4 regions of the Radiobacillus sp. PE A8.2 genome follow, and region 2 is predicted to be linked to each of the others. Evidence: riboswitches for the same ligand, from Rfam matches in the RefSeq annotation. Region 2 holds a riboswitch; each other region holds the start of a gene.
What was found. Region 2 has a riboswitch for cyclic di-GMP ahead of sda (sporulation histidine kinase inhibitor Sda). Riboswitches for the same ligand answer to the same signal wherever they lie in the genome.
Positions count from the first base shown of each region.

Region 1 (2,206 bases), on a different contig from region 2:
GAGCGTGTTTGCTTTAACACGGCCCCTAAGACAACCGGCACTTCATTAAAATATAGTTAATGAAGTGCCGCTGTATTTGGTTAATCGGCCAAGTGTAGGGGGATAACGAGGAAAGCTATGTCCGAATAGAGACTAATCGGCCAAATCTAAAGGTGTAACCGTTAAACTCTAGTCAATTAAAATGGTAACAGCCATGTTTAGTCGCCTATCCACAAAATCTATGGCTAATTAGGGTCAGCCAATATATAAACCGAGAGTGATCCCTTATCAACATCGCCCACCCAATAACCGGCACTTATTCAACAAATCTAACTAGGCACCAATCCCCCTCTATCAGCATAAACAATACTGAGGTGGTCTCATGCAATCAATAAAAAAGATGTTTAAATTAATCAGCTTTTTCACTATATTCCTGCTTTTGTTCGGTTTCTTCGTAGTATTTCTAGTATATGTTGTGCCTATTATTGGCTTGAAGACGGTGTTAATTTTTCTAGGCGTTTTCCTTGTTTTATATATAGTCGATGCGATTCGACACATGATTAGTTGACGAATGAAGTAATTTTCAAAAAAATGCAAAAATTAACAAAAAGCTGTTGATTCCTGTAGAAATATGTATATAATAGGCAGTATAATCATACTTATAGTATAAAAAATCGATAAAAGCATACTCATCAAAAGGTGAGGACGCAAAGCTATAGGGGCTAAAGGAATTTCCTATGCCAGCCAGTTACCGAAATCCCAAATATCAAATTTTTAAAAGGGGCTTACTCGGTAGTATATATCGATGTAAGCCTTTTCATTTTAGTGGGGTTACTATATAGTAGATTTTATAGACACACTACCCAGCTAAGAAGTTACTTCTGATTTTTGATGAAATGATATGCGGAAGGTACTTGTAATATAAAAGTCACCATAATTCGGTAATGAAACTTGTGATTTACTTATCATACATAACTAACTCTCAACAAGGCGGTGAGTAACGGTGCATATTTTTAATAACATTCGAAAAATCAAAGATAACTTATTACCTTCTAGTGAAGCAATTCTCGATCAGATTACCAATGGTTTTTTCATGATCAGCGACCAGTGGGAAATTCTCTATATTAATACTTGTATCGAAAAATGGTTCCAACAATCAAAGGAATCATTAATCGGGCGGAATTTTTTTGAAGCATTTCCTGGCGTCATTGGTACGCGAGTTGCACACTATTACGAAAAGACGATGAATGAGCGTATTCCTCACACGTTTGAAGATTATTATGCACCAACTGGATTATGGACTGAAATCAGCGTCTACCCTTATGAACATGGAATTATCGGATATATGACAAATATTACCACAAAAAAGCAGAATGAGCATAATATGAAACATATGGAGAACCATGACTATTTGACTGGATTGCCTAATCGTAGGTACTTCGAGGTGAAATTAAATACATTAATTGATGAAATAAAAGAGAATGGGAATGCCGCATTTGCTCTATTGCAAATCGATATCGATCGGCTCCGATACATCAACGATACATTAGGACATTATACTGGTGATGAATTGATTAAACAACTCGCGATTCGGTTGCAGGATAAAATTGGAGATAAAGCATTTATTGCACGGTTAAGTGGTGATGAATTTTCCATCATAATCGACCGAGGCGAGCTTGATGAGCGGGAGGTAGAATCAATCGCACGCAGTATTGTCAAGGATACGGAACGGACCCCTTTTCTTATCGGAGATCAAACCCTTTACGTCACGATTAGCCTTGGCATGTGCTTATATCCGGAGAATGCCAATTACGTGCAATCGCTAATCGAAAATTCAGGACTCGCTCTTTACCGTGCCAAAAGACAAGGTGGCAATACGTATCAAACGTTTAATCTAATTAAGGATATTGATACATTTCGCCAATTTTCATTGGAAAAGGACATGCGTAAAGCAATTCAAAATAATGAGTTCGAACTTCACTATCAACCGCGCGTAATCGTTGACAGTGGTAGAATCCAGAGTGCGGAAGCGTTAATTCGCTGGAATCACCCATATTGGGGCAGGCTTTCACCAGCAGATTTTATTCCGCTCGCAGAAGAGACAGGCTTTATCCATCCACTTACAAAGTGGGTAGCACAGACGGTATGTCAGCAGCTTAAAGAATGGGAAAACGAAGGCATCTCACTGATCCCGATTTCCATAAATGCATCGGCACATTGCTTTTTG
Region 1 is NZ_JBJGXI010000010.1:39,018-41,223, forward strand. Features, by position in the region: gene ACI6MV_RS07475 (hypothetical protein) at 362-547, shown strand; cyclic di-GMP riboswitch class I at 652-735, shown strand; gene ACI6MV_RS07480 (EAL domain-containing protein) at 983-2,206, shown strand, end outside.
Region 1: linked by a shared signal. The riboswitch ahead of ACI6MV_RS07480 (EAL domain-containing protein) and the one ahead of sda (sporulation histidine kinase inhibitor Sda) in region 2 are both predicted to bind cyclic di-GMP.

Region 2 (2,206 bases):
AGCGACAATACGACAATCAGCGCTGTACTAGCAGCGGTAATTACCCGGGCAACCATCATCCATGTAAAATCAGGACTAAAATAAGTCATAACATTGCCAAGTGAGAAAACCAACAGGGCAATCAGATACAGTTTCTTGCGTTCGATTTTTTTCGTAATAACAAGCAAAATTGGCCCCGCTAAGGCATAAATAAGAGCAAATACTGTGATGAACTGTCCTGCCGTACTTAAAGCTATATTTAAATCCTCAGCAAGAGTCGGCAAAATCCCGCCTACGATTAATTCAACTAATCCAACTGATAGTGTTGCAAAAGCTAAAATAAATACTTTTATATTCATAGTTTGTTAATCTTCCTTTCTACGTTTGTTAGGGTGCGACGGTCTTCCAGGGTGATGTTGTGCTTGTCGATCGTGCTAAAGAACACGAAGACTTACTAGCCCGCATTCTCATGCTTGAATCCAACCTTCTCGAAAGGAAAGTACAAAAAAATCCAGATTACAAAAAACGAATTATTAACGATTCATTTTCTGTAATCAGGATTTTAAGGTTCCTGGTAGAGACCCTCAAGCCATATTCTTGAGGTTATACAGTTTCAATATTTAATTTGTGGACACTTTGAAGATTGTACTATGAATTCTTTTACTTTACAAGTGGAAATTTTGGAAAATCAAATCACCATCACCTTTGGCTTATCTTCCATGGTTACTTCCAAAAACGGGTCTTGTGCAAAAAGGTGATTATACTTTGTTCATTCTGAACGACGTATGTGGAATATTTTATACATGTAGTAGTATAACATCTATAAATAACCCTATTGCATTCAAAAGTCAATAAAGCTAAGATTTGTATACAGAAGCGATGAACGATTATTTTTACGTGGGCACTTAAATAACCGGGAGCGTCTAGTGCAACCGACTGAATTTTGTAGGATGTTGTTCATGTAATGACTGGTATTGGTATTTTACATTTAAATGATGAAGAATTAATTGTCGCCTATACAAAAGCGCTGTCATTAAAGTTGAGTGAAGACTTTATACAGTTGTTAAAAGATGAGCTAGGCAGGCGGAATTTGGAAGTATAGGGAACAGGAGCAAGGCAATCCTTTCGATAGATTGCCTTGTTTTAGTGGTAAGAGGTGTCACTTTCCGAAGTTGGCGTAGAGTGTAACACTTCGGGTGTTCTTCTCTGGATTCTCAGGCTATGCAAAAGTATCTTTTTCGTTCTTATATTATTTTATCTAAGATGATTCAAGTTGGGAGGCCACCTCACCATTGCTAGCAAATGTCTATACGTGTTAGAAATCGAATTTTATCTAAGATCTGTAGCATGTACCCATAGGATAGTATCTTTGTAGGAAGTGCATCCATACAAAAATCCTAATTAAAGTAATTCTGCCACATTTTTAAATACAATATTTCTAGATAAGATAACATTTTTCCTCGTATGCTTTTTAACAATATCTTTCATATCTTGGGTATAGCCGATACAATCTAGTACAATCGTACTTATATCTGATTTTTCAAGTTCATTTGTTACTTTGATAAGTGAGCTTTCATCATAGATGTAAGGCGAGCTTGCGCAAGATGTAGGTGAAAAACCTGCAGCTTGCCACTTTTTTTCTATTGATTCATATTGCTCTGGAAGTGGTACGATGACGCCAATTTTTCCTTTGTTTCTAAAAATACCTTGTGCAACATGGTTCAATAAATAATCGGGGTAGATGATTGGAACATTAGATTGAAAAAGTTTAAATTCGCCTGTGCAAGCTATAATAATTAAATGGACTTGATCTCGATTAAAATCGTCGATAATTTGTTGGATAATCGGAAGTGTTTTTTCTTTTGCCATCGTGGCAGAAGTACCATCCTTGAGCCTTGAAACAAGTGTTGTCTGATTTGGTTCGGGCTTTATTTGTTCTAGTTCCTTTTTACCGAAACCATCAAGTACACCTCGTTGGATAAATTCTACATCGGAGGAAAAGAACCTTTCTACTTCGGGTAACAAGTCTGTTCTTGGAGCTTGACCAATTGTAATCACACCGATCTTTTTGTTCATTAATATACCTCCCTTTGAAGAAAGAGAAGTAGGGACAATCCCTACTTCTCTTTGCTTGAAAGATAATAAAGTAATAAATTTGAAGATGTCCAGCTCCGGCGCCTACCTCCTCGAGGTCTTAATTCAAACCTCTATGTGGCGAAGACCACCA
Region 2 is NZ_JBJGXI010000015.1:16,850-19,055, forward strand. Features, by position in the region: gene ACI6MV_RS09920 (MFS transporter) at 1-338, opposite strand, end outside; purine riboswitch at 511-610, opposite strand; cyclic di-GMP riboswitch class II at 843-926, shown strand; gene sda (sporulation histidine kinase inhibitor Sda) at 944-1,081, shown strand; gene ACI6MV_RS09930 (AroM family protein) at 1,381-2,055, opposite strand.

Region 3 (2,206 bases), on a different contig from region 2:
ACACCAATCACACACCCAATTACAGCCATGTAAAACCCTGTGTACAATACAAACGATGTCCCTTTTATTGCGCCAACTAACGCCAGCAGCTTAACGTCACCCGCGCCCATGCCACCCATCAGATATGGAATCAAAAGTAGAGCTAAACCACTTATAAACCCTAGTAAACTAATAAGAAGACCGTTCCAACCTAGAAAGATCATATTTATTAGAAGAGCTATGAGTATTGCTGGAAAAATCACTTTATTATATATTTTCCTACTTTGCAAGTCAGTAATTACACAGATTAATAGAACTGTGAATAACAATAGATTTAGCAACATATACTCACTCTCCCTGTTACAAAAAGTTTAAAAACAGCTCTACTATTTAAGTAAAGCTGCCTTTTTAAAAATATTATGAACTTACACCAGATACATCTGTAAGTGAGTCTGTTACATCTTTAAACATTGCTGTTATTTGTTTGCCGAATAAGGTAATAATTGCAACCACACCAACAGCAATAACACCCAACACGATCGCATACTCAGTCATACCTTGTCCATCTTCTTCAATAAACAATCCTTTTAATTTGTTCAACATTTAGAATCTCTCCCTTTATAATATAAAATTTAAATTATGACCAACTCTAGTTAATGATTTCTTTGCTGCTCCTGCTGGTAATTCAATTACAGAAACCGCATCTGCATAACGTTTTCCGACTTTCCCTGGTTCCAAAGCCTCGTCGATAGCAACGACTATGTTGTTTTTGTTCACGTACAAAATATCAATGGAGTAATTCATGAAGTAAGTATGGACGGATTGGCAGGGTTTAATGTGTAATCCTGTTCCTAGACTAAGCTGATCTGTAAACATTAGCCCCTTCAGTCGTTTGAAGAAGGAATAGGCTTGTCCAATTTGCTCAGCGATTACCTGATCATTACTCAGGTTAACTAACTTCAATGCTTCACCTCCGATTAATAAAAATAACCCCGCCTTTACCGAAAGCGGGGTTATTACTGTAGTTAATCAACAATTTAAGAGTTAGCATTACATTTTCATGTAATCTCTAAAACTATCCAAGTTGATTAAACTACTCCCTGTTCTTTCGGTAACTGGCTGGCACCGTGTATTTCTACACGTAAGCCCCTATAGCTTTGCGTCTCTGGCTTTCACCAGGTTTGCCTTTATCGAGATGCAGGAAATATAAAATTTTCCGACTAAATCTCTTAAACTTATACTAAAGCAGACATCCACATTTTAAAATAGGTCAAAAGTCGTGTAATTTCGACAATTCATGATAATTTTTATAGTAAATTTATACATTTTTAACGTTAAACATATATTTTATAATACATTTTACCTAGAATATATAGTATGAACTATTTCACGACACAACTTACATAGTCATAATTAACCATGTCGGTATTTGATTTGATTTAATGTTTTCAGTATTTTTCTAATTTATTTACCGTATTGAACATCTTAGAAATAAACACTTAATGCTCCCTCTGATTATCATTTTTGTTTCTTCACCCTAAAATGCATAATCGTCATTAGCATAAACAAGTAGGCGACTAGCGCAAAAAAAGTATACACATAAAGTATCGGTTTCTGTTCCACGTATCCAACGATCGGTATATTTAATATAAGCAATAATGGAATCCCGAACATAATCGCTGTTGCACTACCCATTACCATATTCTCGGTTGCATTCGATTTGAATTTTGGGTCTACTGCTTTGACTAATGCCATTCCGGTCGAAATCGTTCCGGTGAGCATACCGTAGAATCCTAGAACATTAGGTATCTTATCCTGTGGAAACAGCCGCGGACAAAGCCATACCGTAAAGAAAATAGTTGCCGCTCCCCCAACCGTTGTCAGCAGCAGAACAACGAAAGCGTACTCCCTTAAGGCATAAATCGAAATAGCCGAGATAGATGCTGCGATCATATAGTCAAACGAAAAACCAGAGATCCGTTGCAATAAATAGTTGTTAGGTTTGTGCTCCAAGTGCACACCTTTATCCCTTAAGCGGTTTAATATCCAGCGGAACAATATGGCATATAAGCTACCAATGATAAAGTGAAAACCCATTAATAGCTGTGAAAAAGTCTCTCCGTACGTCCCAAGTGGAGTTAATACATTTCCTAATCCTACAATCGTTAAATAGGTCACTAAATAAATTACACCGATAAGTGCCATTTGAAAGGATAGCTTGTCCATT
Region 3 is NZ_JBJGXI010000008.1:103,373-105,578, reverse strand. Features, by position in the region: gene ACI6MV_RS06640 (A24 family peptidase) at 1-323, opposite strand, end outside; gene ACI6MV_RS06635 (Flp family type IVb pilin) at 397-582, opposite strand; gene ACI6MV_RS06630 (DUF192 domain-containing protein) at 598-942, opposite strand; cyclic di-GMP riboswitch class I at 1,087-1,175, opposite strand; gene ACI6MV_RS06625 (sodium/glutamate symporter family protein) at 1,498-2,206, opposite strand, start outside.
Region 3: linked by a shared signal. The riboswitch ahead of ACI6MV_RS06630 (DUF192 domain-containing protein) and the one ahead of sda (sporulation histidine kinase inhibitor Sda) in region 2 are both predicted to bind cyclic di-GMP.

Region 4 (2,206 bases), on a different contig from region 2:
TAAATCTGTCTAACTATCATTAGTATCGTACTTACAGACAAACCTGCGCTAAGTGCATTGAATTTCCACTCATAGCTATTTATCACAAACAATAATAGTATGATTACACTGATGAAAGAAACTATATGCTCTTTTCCATCAATATAATTTTTTATCTCCCATTTCGGAATTACACTTTTTGTTTGCGCGTGTCCCCCTCCAAGACCAATCAAAAGAATAGCATACAACCATAGTAATTCAGCTAAATTGCCTGGATGACTGCCATGCGTGAGTAGATGATAAACATAGTACCAATCACCTAAGATCAGAAACGTAAAACCAATAACAACAAAAAAGATTAGCTTTTTAGCTTCGCTATATTTAGATAAGTAGTATAGACTTGCTGTCACATATATAATACATAAGCTTATAACTGGATACACAACCGCTACAATTAAATCCGTCGCAGATCCAACCATCAAATCTATAAACGGTTGAATTAAAAAATGGATGCTAATTGCAACAGCAAAAATCATGTTAATAGCAAGATTGAATAGATGAGTATTATTAGACCTGCGAATATTAATTAACTTAATCTTGTAAATGAGTGCAACAAGAAAAACAAGATTGGAGATTAGCCAAATTCCTGTTGCAATGCTCGTATATTGTAACGTACCTTCAGTTATCCATGACAAAAGTCTAACAATATTCGCGATTGTATAAGTACACACACCAATACCTAATAATAACCAGTAATACCGGTGTTCATGAAGCAGAATTCGATATGCTTTAAATAACCACAACGAACTAAGCAGTCCCGCTGCCGTGAACAATAGCAAAACTCCCAAGGCCTTAATCGATTCACTCTCCTTAAAAATAGACACCCAACCCAAATATACGAGTCCAACAATGATCAAGAAAAGTGTTGCTGAACGTTTCGTTGATAGCATAGTTATCCCTCACAGCTTCATATTATTCTTCATTGAGAAAGCTCCGGTTCTTCTATTAAAAGATATCGTTTACAAGTTATTAAATAGTTAACAAAAAGGTTATTCCCTATGGAAATAACCTTTAAGCCGTCATTCCTTTGGCTGCCCAGCCACCATAGGTTTCCCTTTAGGTCTGAAGCTTTGCGTCCTCACCTTTCAATGAGTTTGCCTTTTCAATGAATATCTCAATTAATTTTCTAGTCCTATTTTATCACTTTCCTAGTAAAATAGCATTCTTTTTTGGAGGAAATATCTACTTTTTTTACTTTATTTGGTAGTTTAACAAGACTATTTTACTTAAGTTCCTCGCATTCACCAGCCCTAACGGCTTAAATCAATCCACTTTGTCACATTTAATATGATTTAATACCTCTCAAAGTTTAGGAGTTGTTGAAAGACATTCTCGCCAAATCTGTAAAAAAACAAAAAGTTCTGCAAAAATGACCCATTTGCAGAACTTCAATCAATTATTTAACCGCTTTGCTTACCTTCAATTTCTTCCCTTTAACCGTTGTATTTTCCATTGCTTGCATGACGAGTGATCCTTTTCCATTAAGGATGTCCACGTAGGAAAAACTATCCTGAATCGTGATGATGCCGATGTCTTCGGCTGATACCCCAGGAATGTTTGTGATCGTCCCGACAAAGTCCACTGCACGAATTTTTTTCTTTTTCCCGCCACTGAAATGTAGCTTCATTATATCTTTATTAATGCGTGCTGTTTTATTATTTTTAACGATGCGGCGGCCCGCCATTTTTTCTTCAAAAGCAGCTTTTCCTTTAGCGACCTCCGCAGGACTCGGTGCTTCTGTTTCCGTAAGCTCAAAACCAACGTATCTTTCGGCTGCTTTTAAATATTTATTATCATAGGAGTTAACCAAGGTAATTGCTTTCCCTTGCTTACCTGCTCGTCCTGTTCTTCCTGTTCGGTGCACATAGCTTTCTTTTTCCATCGGTACGTCATAATTAATGACGAGCGATACATTGTCAATATCAATTCCTCGGGCAGCTACGTCGGTTGCAATCAAATACCTGAAGTTTCCCGCTTTAAAACCATCCATGACAGCGAATCGGTCAACTTGCTCCAAGCCCCCATGAAGTCTTTCACATGCATAACCAGATCCTTCGAGTTCCGCAAACACGGTATCGACGTTTTCTTTCGTATTACAAAAAATAATGCAACTATCCGGATTTTCTACGACTGTTATGTCTTTAAGTATGGAAAGCTTTTGTTCCTG
Region 4 is NZ_JBJGXI010000036.1:32,446-34,651, forward strand. Features, by position in the region: gene ACI6MV_RS17440 (EAL domain-containing protein) at 1-929, opposite strand, end outside; cyclic di-GMP riboswitch class I at 1,066-1,148, opposite strand; gene ACI6MV_RS17445 (DEAD/DEAH box helicase) at 1,436-2,206, opposite strand, start outside.
Region 4: linked by a shared signal. The riboswitch ahead of ACI6MV_RS17440 (EAL domain-containing protein) and the one ahead of sda (sporulation histidine kinase inhibitor Sda) in region 2 are both predicted to bind cyclic di-GMP.